One region of the Rhizobium sp. P1_B8 genome, then DNA from elsewhere that is predicted to be linked to it. Evidence: riboswitches for the same ligand, from Rfam matches in the RefSeq annotation. Region 1 holds a riboswitch; each other region holds the start of a gene.
What was found. A riboswitch is a leader RNA that binds a small molecule or an ion and turns the genes downstream of it on or off. The one in region 1 is predicted to bind cobalamin.

Region 2: another riboswitch for cobalamin. It lies ahead of nrdH (glutaredoxin-like protein NrdH); the one in region 1 lies ahead of AC1D2N_RS26560 (ABC transporter substrate-binding protein).
Region 3: another riboswitch for cobalamin. It lies ahead of fdhA (formaldehyde dehydrogenase, glutathione-independent); the one in region 1 lies ahead of AC1D2N_RS26560 (ABC transporter substrate-binding protein).
Region 4: another riboswitch for cobalamin. It lies ahead of cobU (bifunctional adenosylcobinamide kinase/adenosylcobinamide-phosphate guanylyltransferase); the one in region 1 lies ahead of AC1D2N_RS26560 (ABC transporter substrate-binding protein).

Annotation. Positions count from the first base shown of each region.
Region 1 covers NZ_JBFTZZ010000026.1:39,763-42,967, reverse strand. Annotated here, with positions in the region: gene AC1D2N_RS26565 (tetratricopeptide repeat protein) at 1-427, opposite strand, end outside; cobalamin riboswitch at 649-903, shown strand; gene AC1D2N_RS26560 (ABC transporter substrate-binding protein) at 1,082-2,098, shown strand; gene AC1D2N_RS26555 (FecCD family ABC transporter permease) at 2,104-3,135, shown strand; gene AC1D2N_RS26550 (ABC transporter ATP-binding protein) at 3,132-3,205, shown strand, end outside.
Region 2 covers NZ_JBFTZZ010000035.1:11,258-14,462, reverse strand. Annotated here, with positions in the region: gene AC1D2N_RS30400 (heavy metal translocating P-type ATPase) at 1-909, shown strand, start outside; cobalamin riboswitch at 1,152-1,375, shown strand; gene nrdH (glutaredoxin-like protein NrdH) at 1,641-1,862, shown strand; gene nrdI (class Ib ribonucleoside-diphosphate reductase assembly flavoprotein NrdI) at 1,877-2,281, shown strand; gene nrdE (class 1b ribonucleoside-diphosphate reductase subunit alpha) at 2,260-3,205, shown strand, end outside.
Region 3 covers NZ_JBFTZZ010000019.1:94,694-97,898, forward strand. Annotated here, with positions in the region: gene AC1D2N_RS22710 (transporter substrate-binding domain-containing protein) at 1-2, shown strand, start outside; gene fdhA (formaldehyde dehydrogenase, glutathione-independent) at 86-1,276, opposite strand; cobalamin riboswitch at 1,496-1,695, opposite strand; gene AC1D2N_RS22720 (DMT family transporter) at 1,857-2,762, opposite strand; gene AC1D2N_RS22725 (LysR substrate-binding domain-containing protein) at 2,875-3,205, shown strand, end outside.
Region 4 covers NZ_JBFTZZ010000003.1:59,745-62,949, forward strand. Annotated here, with positions in the region: gene cobW (cobalamin biosynthesis protein CobW) at 1-874, opposite strand, end outside; gene cobU (bifunctional adenosylcobinamide kinase/adenosylcobinamide-phosphate guanylyltransferase) at 879-1,403, opposite strand; cobalamin riboswitch at 1,565-1,961, opposite strand; gene AC1D2N_RS05915 (chloride channel protein) at 2,220-3,205, shown strand, end outside.

The DNA.
Region 1 (3,205 bases):
TTTGGGCTAGCCTGTATTGCGCACCGGCATGATCCTGGTTTGCGGCCTGGCCGTACCATCTTACGGCGTCTGTTGGATCGATATCGCAACCGTCGCCGTCCTCTCTCATCAAGCCCAATAAATACTGTGCGTCGGCATGGCCTTGACTGGCGGCTCTATCAAGCCACTCGACGCCTTCCGGCGCGCTCTGTGCAACGCCGTCCCCCATGAGATACAGGCCAGCCAGGAGGAATTGCGCATCGACATGACCTTGTTCGCCCGCTTTCCGAAGCCATCTCGCGCCTTCGGCTTTATCCCCGGTGACACCTTCACCTCGTGCGGTCATATGGCCTAATTCAAATTGTGCTTGTGCATCGCCTTGCTCGGCTGCTTGGCGAATTGCGTCTATCCTGGCTGCGGCGAGATCGGTGCTATCCGGATTGCTCATTGCTACATCAGACCTCGTTGAAATCGGTGGCGCCAAAGCTATGTCGGGGGCCCGCCTTCCGCAATCCGTCGTGACGCACGCCGACTGATGACCCGACGCCAGCGCCGCAGACGATAGCTTTTGCGCGAGGGTGCTGGCGAGTTTTGCTTCGAGGTCTCGCAATTTGCCGCGGTGGGCCGGCACGATCCTCCGCAATAATCATTGACGTTAGGCAGGTCTGCGACGTAACTGGGTTCGACGGTTCCCTGAAGATGACTCCAAGGGGATTAATAGGGAACACGGTGAGGACGACCCAGTAGGGACCGAGACCGTGGCTGCCCCCGCAACTGTAAGCGGATTGTCGATCATCTCAGGAGTGGCCAGCGACTGGCCATCTCTGAAGGGCCTATGGCCCTGCCACTGCGGATATCGCGGGAAGGCGGATGTAACGACGGATATCCGCAAGCCAGGAGACCTGCCGTCAATCACGATCCAATCAACCGGGCGGGGATGCCCGGACAAGGAACAGATATGATTGACCTGCTGAACCTTCGCCGAATTCCGGCATGCATCCGTCTCGATTGGGCCTCCTGCGGCTAGGGCACGCCTAAGCGTGCTTTCGGTCCGCGCACATGCGCGGAACGGCCGTGATTTTTTCCTTCATCGAGGTTTTCCATGCGCCAGATTCTCGCCGCCATGACATATGCCTTCGGGCTTGCCGGCCTTGCGGCACCAAGCCTTGCCGCGACGCACTACCCCCTGACCGTCAGTAATTGCGGCCAGCAGGTGACTTTTCAGAAGGCGCCCGCCAGGATCGTTTCGATCGGCCAGGGTATGACCGAAATTCTTTTCTCGCTCGGCCTTGCCGACAAGATCGCCGGGACGGCCGTCTGGGTCGGTCCAGTCCTGCCGCAATATGCCGAGGCCAACAGCAAGATAAAGCGGCTTGCCGACAACGATCCGAGCTTCGAATCCGTCGTCGGGCAGGAGCCCGACCTAGTGGCGGCCGAGTTCGAATGGCATGTCGGCGCGCAGGGCTCCGTCGGCAAGCGGGAACAGTTCAAGGATCTCGGGATCAATACCTATCTCGCGCCGGCCGATTGCATCGCCAAGGTCAACACAGATGGCGGCGACGGCGTGCGTGGGGAATTGTTCACGATGGACCTGATCTACCGGGAAATCGCCGAGCTCTCGGAGATTTTCGACGTGAAGGACCGCGGCGATGCGCTGATTTCGGCGCTGAAGAAGCGCGAGGCGGATGCTGTCGCGTCGATATCGGGCGCATCGGGCAAGAACCTGCCCGTCGTCTTCTGGTTCTCCAGCAAAGAGGTCAGCGGCGACGCCTTCATCGCCGGCAAGAACAGCGCGCCCGCCTATATCCTGAAGACGATCGGTGCGAAGAACGTCGTCACCACGGAAGAGGAATGGCCGCTGGTGGGTTGGGAAACCATCACCCAGGCGAACCCTGCCGTCATCGTGCTCGCGACCATGGACCGCCGCCGTTATGCGGCTGACGATCCTAAGGTCAAGGTCGATTTTCTTGAGAGCGACCCTGTGACCAAGGAGCTCGACGCGGTCAAAAACAAGCACTTCGTGATGATGGACGCGCAGTCGATGAACCCGACGATCCGCACGATCGATGGCATCGAGACATTGGCGAACGGCATCAAGTCCTTCGGCCTGGCGCAGTGAAGGCAATGTCGGTCAGGCAACAGGGATGGTGGGCGCTTGCCGCGCTCACCATTGCCGCACTTCTCCTGCTCGGGCTGATGATCAGCCTTGCCGTTTCCATCGGCGAGATCGCAATTCCCGTTGCGACCACGGCGGAGGCGGTCTCGAACCGGCTGTTCGGAACGAATTTCGAGATCAGCCGCATCCACCAGGGCATCGTCTGGGATTATCGTCTGAGCCGCGCGCTCGTCGCGGCCAGCGCCGGCGCATCGCTCTCGCTCTCCGGTGCGATCCTGCAGGCGCTGCTGCGCAATCCGCTGGCCGAACCCTATGTGCTCGGCATCTCCGCCGGCGCCTCGACGGGCGCCGTCTGCGTGATGATCCTCGGCTTCGGCTACGGTATTCTCGGCCTCTCGAGCGGCGCCTTCATCGGTGCGGTGATCGCCTTTCTGCTGGTCGGCTTCCTGGCAACGGGTGCGGGAGGAAGCGGCGAGCGCATCATCCTTTGCGGCGTCGCCGGTTCGCAGCTCTTCAATGCGCTGACCTCCTACATCGTGACGACATCGGCGAATGCCGAGCAGGCGCGCGGCATCCTGTTCTGGCTTTTGGGTTCGCTCAGTGGCGTGCGCTGGCCCGATGTCTATCTGTCGGTGCCGATCGCGCTTGCCGGCTTCATCATCTGCATGGCCCATGTGCGGGCGCTGGACGCCTTCGCTTTCGGCACGGATGCTGCCGCCTCGCTCGGCATTGCCGTACGCCGCGTCCAAATCGTGCTGTTCGGCATGACGGCGGCGATGACGGCAAGCGTCGTTAGCATGGTGGGTTCGATCGGCTTCGTTGGCCTCGTCATCCCTCACGCCGCCCGCTTCCTCGTCGGGCCGGGGCATGGGCGGCTGCTGCCGGCAACAGCGCTCGGCGGTGCGATTTACATGGTCGGCGCCGATATTGTTTCGCGCGTCATCATTCCGCAGCAAATCCTGCCGATCGGCGTCGTCACCGCGCTTTTCGGCGCGCCGGCCTTCGCCATCATCCTCTATCGCGTGCGAGGGAATGCATGAGTATCAGCGTCGACGAGGTAAGCTTTGCCGCCGGCGATACCGTCATCGTCAACGGCGTCAGCCTAACGGT
Region 2 (3,205 bases), on a different contig from region 1:
AAGACAGGCACGCTGACAGAAGGCAAGCCTCAGGTGACCGACATCATTTCCTTTGGCCTGAGCGAGGCGCAGGTGTTGTCGCGCGCGGCGGTGCTGGAGCAGGGTTCCAGCCATCCGCTGGCGCTGGCGATCCTCAACCGCGCCAAGGCGGATGGCGTTCCCGTGCCGCCGGCCTTCGAGCTGGAAGCGCTGCCGGGCAAGGGTGTCAGCGGCAAAGTCGGCGGTGAGGCGCTGGATCTGCTGTCGCCGCCTGCCGCCCGCGAGCGCGGGACGCTCAGCGCGGAACAGGATGCACGCATCACGGCGCTGAACGACGAGGGCAAGAGCGTGTCGGTGCTGCTCGTCAACGGTGTTGCGGCCGGCCTGATCGCCATGCGTGACGAGCCGCGTGAGGATGCCGAGGCCGGGCTCGCTGCCCTCAAATCAGCAGGCGTCAAGGCGATGATGTTGACGGGCGACAACAAGCGGACGGCAGCAGCCGTTGCCGGTATGCTCGGCATCGACTGGCGCGGCGAGATGATGCCGGAGGATAAGCAGCGGGTCGTTGGCGAATTGAAGCGCCAGGGCTTCATCGTCGCCAAGGTCGGCGACGGTATCAACGATGCTCCGGCGCTGGCCGCTGCCGATATCGGCATCGCCATGGGTGGCGGCACCGATGTGGCGCTGGAGACGGCGGATGCTGCCGTGCTGCACGGACGCGTTGGCGACGTGGCGCGGATGATCGAACTTTCCAAACGCACGATGCGCAACATCCTGCAGAATATCACCATCGCACTCGGGCTGAAGGCGGTGTTTCTGGTGACGACGATCATAGGGATCACCGGGCTCTGGCCAGCGATTCTCGCCGATACCGGCGCCACAGTGCTGGTGACGATCAATGCGCTACGATTGCTTCGAATAAAGATATAAACATTCCTGACTTCATCCCTCCGGCATTCGTCACCGATGGGATGTCCCATCGACGATTCGGGCCCGATCTCGAATCGAAAATCGCGGGACCGGCCATAGGTAGGCTCTCCTCGTCGGGACTTTCTCCACAGCCTGATTTCTTTAAGCTTTGGTTAGCCATGATTTTCACAGGAACGTAGCGATTTCAAACCTGTCGTAACGCAATGCACAAACCATCCGTTGACGCGAATTTGGATTGGCGTACTATATCTAGTGTTCGAGGTTCCGTCGATTCGTGAGGATCGGCGGCTAAGACGGGAATTCGGTGCGCTTCGCCATCATGGCGCGGCAATGCCGGGGCTGCCCCCGCAACTGTAAGCGGCGAGCAACTGTCCGATTTCAGGTCACTGGAGCATGATGCTCCGGGAAGGCTGGGCAGGCGCTTTGACCCGTGAGCCAGGAGACCTGCCTCGAACGAAACGTCCACGGGCGGGGTGTCCGGAAGGTCGCGTTGCATGGCTGCGGGGAATCTCCGCATCGCGTTTCGCAGGCCCGAACCTCCGCATGAGCCACTTCGGGGTGAAGTCATGTCAGTATTTCAGTTCAGGCCGCCACCCGCTAGAGGTAGAGGGCGGAGTACGCCCAGCGGCTGAACAGCCGCACAGCTCAAAATCATCAGAAAATTTTTCGACGGATATCGACAGATTTCCGATCGATGTCCTGCGCCCAATCGCATCGTCACGAGGAATATCATGACCATTACCGTCTACAGCAAGCCTGCCTGCGTCCAATGCACTGCCACCTACCGCGCCCTCGACCGTCTGGGCGTCGATTATGACATCGTCGATATCTCGCAGGATGCCGAAGCGCTCGATCGCGTCCGTAGCCTCGGCTACATGCAGGCACCTGTCGTCATCGCCGGCGAGCAGCATTGGGCGGGCTTCCGTCCCGACATGATCAGCGCGCTCTCCTGACCTGAGGACAAGCGATGGGCTTGATTGTCTATTATTCCAGCCGATCCGAGAACACCCATCGGTTCGTCGCCAAACTCGGTCTGCGCGCGGCGCGCATTCCGCCAGGTGGCGCAGACGCGTTCCATATCCGCGAACCCTTCGTGCTGATCGTGCCGACCTATAGCGGCGACGGCGGCAAGGGTGCCGTTCCCAAGCAGGTGATCCGTTTCCTCAACGATGCGGAAAACCGAGGACACATCCGCGGCGTGATCGCCGCGGGCAACAGCAATTTCGGCGAGACATACGGGCTCGCCGGCGACGTGGTCTCGCAGAAATGCCAAGTGCCGTACCTTTACCGGTTCGAGCTCATGGGTACCGAAGACGACGTCGCCAAGGTCAAACACGGAATGGAACGATTTTGGACACGGGAACAAACCTGAAGCGGGATGCGGGCGCAAAACCGCATCAAACTTTTGCTCAGCCCGCCGGGGAAAGGCCGCCGAAGGCAGCCGAAACGCTCGACTATCACGCGCTGAACGCGATGCTGAACCTCTATGACGATGGGGGGCGGATTCAGCTCGACAAGGATCGTTTGGCGGCCAAGCAATATTTCCTCCAGCATGTGAACCAGAACACGGTGTTCTTCCACAATCTGAGGGAAAAGCTCGATTACCTCGTGACCGAGGGATATTACGAGCAGGAGGTTCTCGACCAGTATTCCTTCAATTTCGTGCGGGATCTGTTCGACCAGGCCTATGCCAAGAAATTCCGTTTCCCGACCTTCCTCGGCGCCTTCAAATATTACACCAGCTATACGCTGAAGACCTTCGACGGCAAGCGCTATCTCGAGCGCTATGAGGACCGCATCTGCATGGTGGCTCTGGCCTTGGCGCGTGGCGACGAGGCCCTTGCCCGCGACATGGTCGACGAGATCATTTCCGGCCGTTTCCAGCCGGCGACGCCGACCTTCCTCAATGCCGGCAAGAAGCAGCGCGGCGAACTGGTTTCCTGCTTTCTGCTGCGCGTCGAGGACAATATGGAATCGATCGGCCGGTCGATCAATTCGGCGCTGCAATTGTCGAAGCGCGGCGGCGGTGTGGCGCTGTCGCTGACGAATATCCGCGAGGCGGGCGCGCCGATCAAGCATATCGAGAACCAGTCCTCGGGCATCATCCCGGTGATGAAGCTGCTCGAAGACAGTTTCTCCTATGCCAACCAGCTCGGGGCGCGGCAGGGCGCGGGTGCGGTCTATCTCAATGCCCATCATCCCGATATCATGCGCTTCCTTGACACCAAGCGCGAAAATGCCGACGAAAAAATCCGCATCAAGACGCTGTCACTCGGCGTCGTCGTGCCCGATATCA
Region 3 (3,205 bases), on a different contig from region 1:
AGTTCGTCAACAAACTGTCGTCTGACGAATGCGGGATGGCCGGTTTCCGACCATCCCTATCAGGCGGAGTCCTCGGTACTATTCGCTACGCGGCTTTCGCGACATCTCCGTGCGGATCGAGGACATATTTCGTCGCCGCACCCTGGTCGAAGCTCTCATATCCACTGGCGGCATCGTCGAGCGGGATGACCTTGGCGTTGACGATATCGGCGATTGGCAGCCGGTCGTGCAGGATCGCCTGCATGAGCTGGCGATTGTACTTCAGCACCGGCGTCTGGCCCGTGTGAAAGGACTGCGCCTTGGCCCAGCCGAGGCCGAAGCGGAGCGAGAGATTGCCGTGTTTGGCGGCATTGTCGACGGCGCCCGGATCCTCGGTGACGTAGAGGCCGGGAATGCCGATCGAACCCGCGGCACGGGTAATCTCCATCATCTGATTGAGCACGATCGCCGGCTGTTCGCCGCCGGAGTGGCCGCGTGCCTCGAAGCCGACCGCGTCGATGGCGCTATCGACTTCATTGGTGCCGACGACCTGAGCGATCATGTCGCCGAGACGGTCGCTCTTCGACAGGTCGATCGGTTCGAAACCGACCTTCGCCGCATGGGCCAGGCGGTCCTTGTTGAAATCGCCGATCATCACGACGGCAGCGCCGAGAATGCGAGCCGAAGCGGCAGCCGCAAGCCCGACAGGACCGGCGCCGGCGACATAGACGGTCGAGCCGACCCCGACGCCAGCCCGCACCGCGCCATGGAAGCCGGTGGGCAGAATGTCGGAAAGCATGGTGAGATCGCGGATCTTCGCCATGGCTTTGTCCCGATCGGGAATTTTCAGCAGGTTGAAATCGGCGTAGGGAATGGTGACATAGCGCGCCTGTCCGCCGATCCAGCCACCCATGTCGACATAGCCATAGGCACCGCCGGCGCGCGACGGATTTACCGTCAGGCAGACGCCCGTATCCTGGGATTTGCAGCAGCGGCAGCGGCCGCAGGCGACATTAAACGGCACCGAGACGATATCGCCGATATCGAGCATTTCGACGTCGACGCCTTTTTCGATGATCTCGCCGGTGATTTCATGACCGAGGACCAGGCCCGGCATCGCCGTCGTGCGGCCGCGGACCATATGCTGGTCGGAGCCGCAGATGTTGGTCGATATCACCTTCAGAATGACGCCGTGTTCGATGCGGCGGCCATCGGGCGCTTCCAGCTTCGGATCGTCGATGTCGCGAACTTCGACCTTGCCCGGCCGGAGATAGACGACGCCTCTATTTTTGCTCATGAGTTCCTCCCACTTGTTTGAATGCCTCGATCTGCAACCGATGCAGTCGATGGCAACCTTCCCTCCGGCCTGCCTCCTCTGCAGCCCGGTCCACAACACGAGGATACCGCCGCATCGGGCGATATTCGATTTGCAAAAGGGACAGATTGGATGGAGAAGAGGAGTGAACGCCATGGTTTTCGCCTGTCGTTCCGCTCGTGATCATCTGCCGCAATCCGTCGATTTGCTATGCCAAGAGCTGGTTTCCGGCTCCAGAATCTCCTTTCGATCCATCTCGATATCTTTCCGGATGTCTATCCGGCGATTTCCTTGAGGATTTCAGTTCTTCTACCGCTGCGGGGCAGCGCCGGCGTCAGGCCAGCGTCCCAATGGTCCATTTCGCCAGTTTGCGAGATAGCGCCTTGAACACCACAAGCAAACCATGCCTGACGTAAAACAGCGATCAAGAAAACGACATGGGCGCAACTCAAAGACGACAGTCGGCAAAGTCGCAATAGCGCTGCGTAGCGGAAATAATTGATCCCGCGAATACGGCGGTTTTCCGGATCGTCCGGGAAGATTTGATCGCCGCCTAAAGGCTTTAGGCGCGATGCGGTCGCCGGCTGCGGCTGACGTCGATTGCGGTGTGCCAGAATACGGCGCCGAGGATGATCGCGCCGCCGAAAAAGGTGGCAACGGGCGGCTCTTCGGAAAACAGCAGCCAGACCCAGAAGGGCGTGAGCACGATTTCCATCGTGCCGATCAGCGCCGCTTCCGCCGGCGGCATTCGTTTCGCCCCGGCAAGGAAGAGCACCAGCGCCAGGGAGAAATTGGTCGCGCCGAAGGCGGCAAGGACGATCCAGTTGTGCAAGTCGAGCGAGCCGACCGAACCGAACGGCGCGAAGAGTGCGAGTGTCAGGAAAGCGCTGACCACGGTCGGCGGCAGGCTTGGCACGTCGGGACTGATGCGCGGAATGATGATGACGAGTGCGAAGGACGCGGTCATGCCGAGCGCCAGCAGGTCACCCCAACCGGTGCCGCCGCCGATCGACGAGGCGACAATGACCGCGACTCCGAGGAGCGAAATGCCGCCGGCAATCAGCGTCCGCCTGGAGACCCTCTCCCTGAGGATGACCCAGCCGAGCAACGCTGCGATAAAGGGCGCGGTCGCATAGATCATCGTCACATTGGCGACGGTGGTCATGTAAAGCGCCCCGATGAAGCATACCTGACTGAAGGTCTGGCATGCGATCATGGCAAGACCGGACGGATGGAAGACGGATCGCCATTGCTGCCGCGAGATGCCCCCTTCGAGGAAAAGGCAGGGGATCAGCAGAAACAGGCCGCCGAACAGCGATCGCCAGGCAATCGCCGTCCATACGTCGGTCGTCAGGAGCCGCGAGTAGACGCCGCTCGCGCTCCAGGCAAGTGTCGCGGCAATGATGAGAAGCACACCCTTCTCGTGCTCGCTGCCTGCGAGGCGTCTGGCCGGATTTTCAATGGTCACGCAGATATTCTCAAAGAAGGAAGTCGAACGCCGTTCATTTCTGCGCCAAGAATTGACATCAGACAAACGAATAGTAGAGATATCTATCATCGATTTTTTCTATGGCTAACCCATGCACGAACCGATCGAGAGCGACCTGCTCAGAACCTTCCTGGTCGTTGCCGAGACCTCCAATTTCTCCGCGGCTGCCCAGCGCATCGGGCGGACGCAGTCGGCGGTCAGCACTCAGATCAAGCGGCTTGAGCAGACGATCGGCGAAACCCTGTTCGAACGGGGCGCCCGCGGCGTGCTGCTGACGCGCCAGGGCATACAGCTCGTCCCCTATGCCCGCAGGATAATCGACCTCCTGAACGAGGCCGCCGCGACGATCCGCAGCAAACCGCTGGACGGACCGGTGCGCATCGGAATTCCGGAGGAATACAGCCAGACGGTGCTGCCGGCGG
Region 4 (3,205 bases), on a different contig from region 1:
CGAAACCCTTGAGACGCAGCACGTCATGGGCTGATATGATGTCCTTCAGCGCTTCGACGAAACCGGCGGGATCGGCAATGGCTCCGAGATCGACGACAAAGCTGTCGAATTCGTCGTGATCGTGCGGCGCGCCATCCTCATGCTCCAGCTCGTGATGCGACTTGCGATTGGCGACATCGTCCTCCGTGCCGATGCCAAGGCCGAGCAAGATGCCGGCTGACACCTCGCCATTTCTCGCCTCGATCATCACGGGCTTGCGCACCGTGCGGGAGGCGACCTCGTCGCGCACCCTGATAAGGCCCGCAGCGTCGATTAGGTCGGTCTTGTTGAGCACGATGAGGTCGGCGCAGGTGAGCTGGTCCTCGAACAGCTCCTCGATCGGGCTTTCGTGATCGAGCGATTCATCCTCGGCACGGCGCGCATCGACGGCATCATGGTCGTCGGCAAAACGGCCGGCGGCAACGGCAGCACTATCGACCACCGTGATGACACCGTCGACGGTCACCTGGGTGCGAATGTCGGGCCAGTTGAAGGCGGCGACCAGCGGCTGCGGCAAAGCAAGGCCCGAGGTTTCGATGACGATATGGTCGGGCCGCTGTTCGCGTTCGAGCAGCTTCGTCATCGTCGGGATGAAGTCGTCCGCGACCGTGCAGCAGATGCAGCCATTGGTGAGCTCGATAATGTCGTCCTCGGTGCAATTGTCTGCACCGCAGCCCTTCAGCACGTCGCCGTCGACGCCGAGATCGCCGAATTCGTTGATAATCAGCGCAATCTTCTTGCCGCCGGCATTGGTCAGCAGGTTGCGGATCATCGTCGTTTTGCCGGCACCGAGGAAGCCGGTAATGACGGTTGCGGGAATCTTCTGCTGGTTCATGGACTTAACCCTTCATTTTCAGCGGCAGGCCTGCCGCGATGAAATAAACTTCGGCGGCCCTCGCCGCGATCGATTGGTGCAGCCGGCCGGCATGATCGCGAAAATCCCGCGCCATACGATTATCCGGCACGATGCCGAGACCGACCTCGTTGGAAACGAAAACGAGCCGCGCCTGCGCGGCGGGCAGGAAATCGGCAAGTGCGGCAAATTCCGCCGCCATGTCGCGCTCCTCGATCATCAGATTGGTGACCCAGAGCGTCAGGCAATCGATCAGCACGATGCGCCCTTCGCCGTCGATGGCGGTAAGCTTGCCGACAAGATCGAGCGGCTCCTCATGCGTCGTCCAGGACGGACCGCGATCGGCCTTGTGTTGCGTGATGCGCGCCTGCATCTCCTCGTCCCAGGCCCGTCCGGTGGCAAGGTAGTGGCGATCCAGATCGGTCGCGGTGACGAGGGATTCGGCGAACCGGGACTTGCCGGAGCGCGCGCCGCCAAGGATGAAGACGGTGTTGGAGGGGGCAGCCGTCATGCCGGCGTTGCCTTCTGAATAGATGCCGCGCAAGCCGCAACGGAAGACGCCGGCGGCTGTAGGGCCCCGCCAAATCGCGCCGCACCAGGCTGCGCTGAATTCAATCGTTCAGCCAAGACAACCTCCGTGCTGGCAACGGGCATAGTGCCCAGGTGTGGGCTTCGCGCCCGGCACGCATGGCAGGTCTCCTGGCTCGCAGTTATCGGCCGCGATCGGGGCAGACCGGAAACCGGTCGCCCTGATCGTGCCAGCGGATCATCCTCGCCTTCCCGGCTGCATCGGTGAAAAAGTGGACGATTCGTAGACTTGAGAGGCGTCCGACCCCGGTTGATCACCATGCATATCCAGTGGCTTTTCCGGCATGTCGTCCGTCCCGCCCGCCTGCAGGATTGCAGGCTGTCGGCAGAAAAGGCTTCACGCCGGATGGACGACCCTGACCGCACTACAGTCGCGGGGTCGGCTGTGATGAAGGCGCCCGGCTTGGGTCCGCCCCGTCACATTCCCTTTTCATCCGGAAGGGCGTAATACCGATCCGGAACCATCCGTTATGTCAGGATGGTCGGGCGACCATCCGTTGAGGGATGGTTAGGCAAGCTCAGAGGTGAAGTCAACCGGCCTTGGCGACCGGGCAATGGCCGGCCAGAGGAAGCAACTCCGCCAACACGACTTACTCTACCTAAAATATCGTCATTTATCATAGACTTACGTCATAAAAATTTGTCCCCGCCGCCGGCTTTTCGCCGCAATTGCGTCGCAAGCGGACTGCGCGACCATCTCTGCCCTTGACCGGGCCTCTCCCCGCCTAGTTGTCTAGCCATGCTTATGAAATTGGATCGGCGCCGTTTTCGTGCGCTGCGTGTTTTCTTCGATCCGGGACGCCTGCGGGCGCTGACCCGCCGTAGCGAGGTTGGCCTGTCGCTGGCGGGCGCCGTCGTCGGCATCATCTCGGGTCTCGCCGTCACCGGCATGAGTTACGTCTCCAACGAGCTGCATCAGCTGGTCTTCGGCATATCAGACAGCGAACGGCTGAGCTCGTCCGAGATCGAGAACAAGATGCTGCTGCTCACTGCCCCCGTCATTGGCGGCGCCCTGCTCGGCATGTTGCTCCTAGTGCTGGCGAAACGACGCAAGAAGCCGATGGTCGACCCGATCGAGGCCAATGCGCTGCATGGCGGCCGCCTGTCCTTGACCGACAGCATCATCGTTGCCGTGCAGAACCTGATCTCCAACGGTTTCGGCGCCTCCGTCGGCCTGGAGGCCGGCTATACCCAGCTTGCCGCCGGCCTCGCCTCCAAATTCGGCCTGAAGCTGCAGCTTCGCCGCTCGGACCTGCGCACCCTCGTTGGCTGCGGCGCGGCGGGCGCCATCGCCGCCGCCTTCAACGCGCCGCTGACCGGCGCTTTCTATGCCTTCGAGCTGATCATCGGCACCTATACGATCGTGTCGCTGACGCCTGTCGTCGTCTCCGCCCTTGTCTCCACCCTGATCGCAAGGCTGCTTGCCGGCAGCGATTTCACCATCGATATCGGCAGCTTCGGCTCGGTCGTGCCAGCCGATTATATCCCGGCACTGCTGCTCGGTGCTTTCTGCGCCGGTGTCGGCATCCTGATCATGCAGGGCGTCGCCTTTGTCGAAGAGCTGGCGCGCAAGAGCTCGATCGCCCCACCCTTCCGCCCGGCACTCGGCATCATCATCGTCGGGCTGTTGGCGATGATCTCACCGCAGGTGCTCTCGGCCGGCCACGGCGCGTTGCATCTCAACCTTTCCCGTGAGGTGGCGATCCCGACGCTGATCGGCCTCTT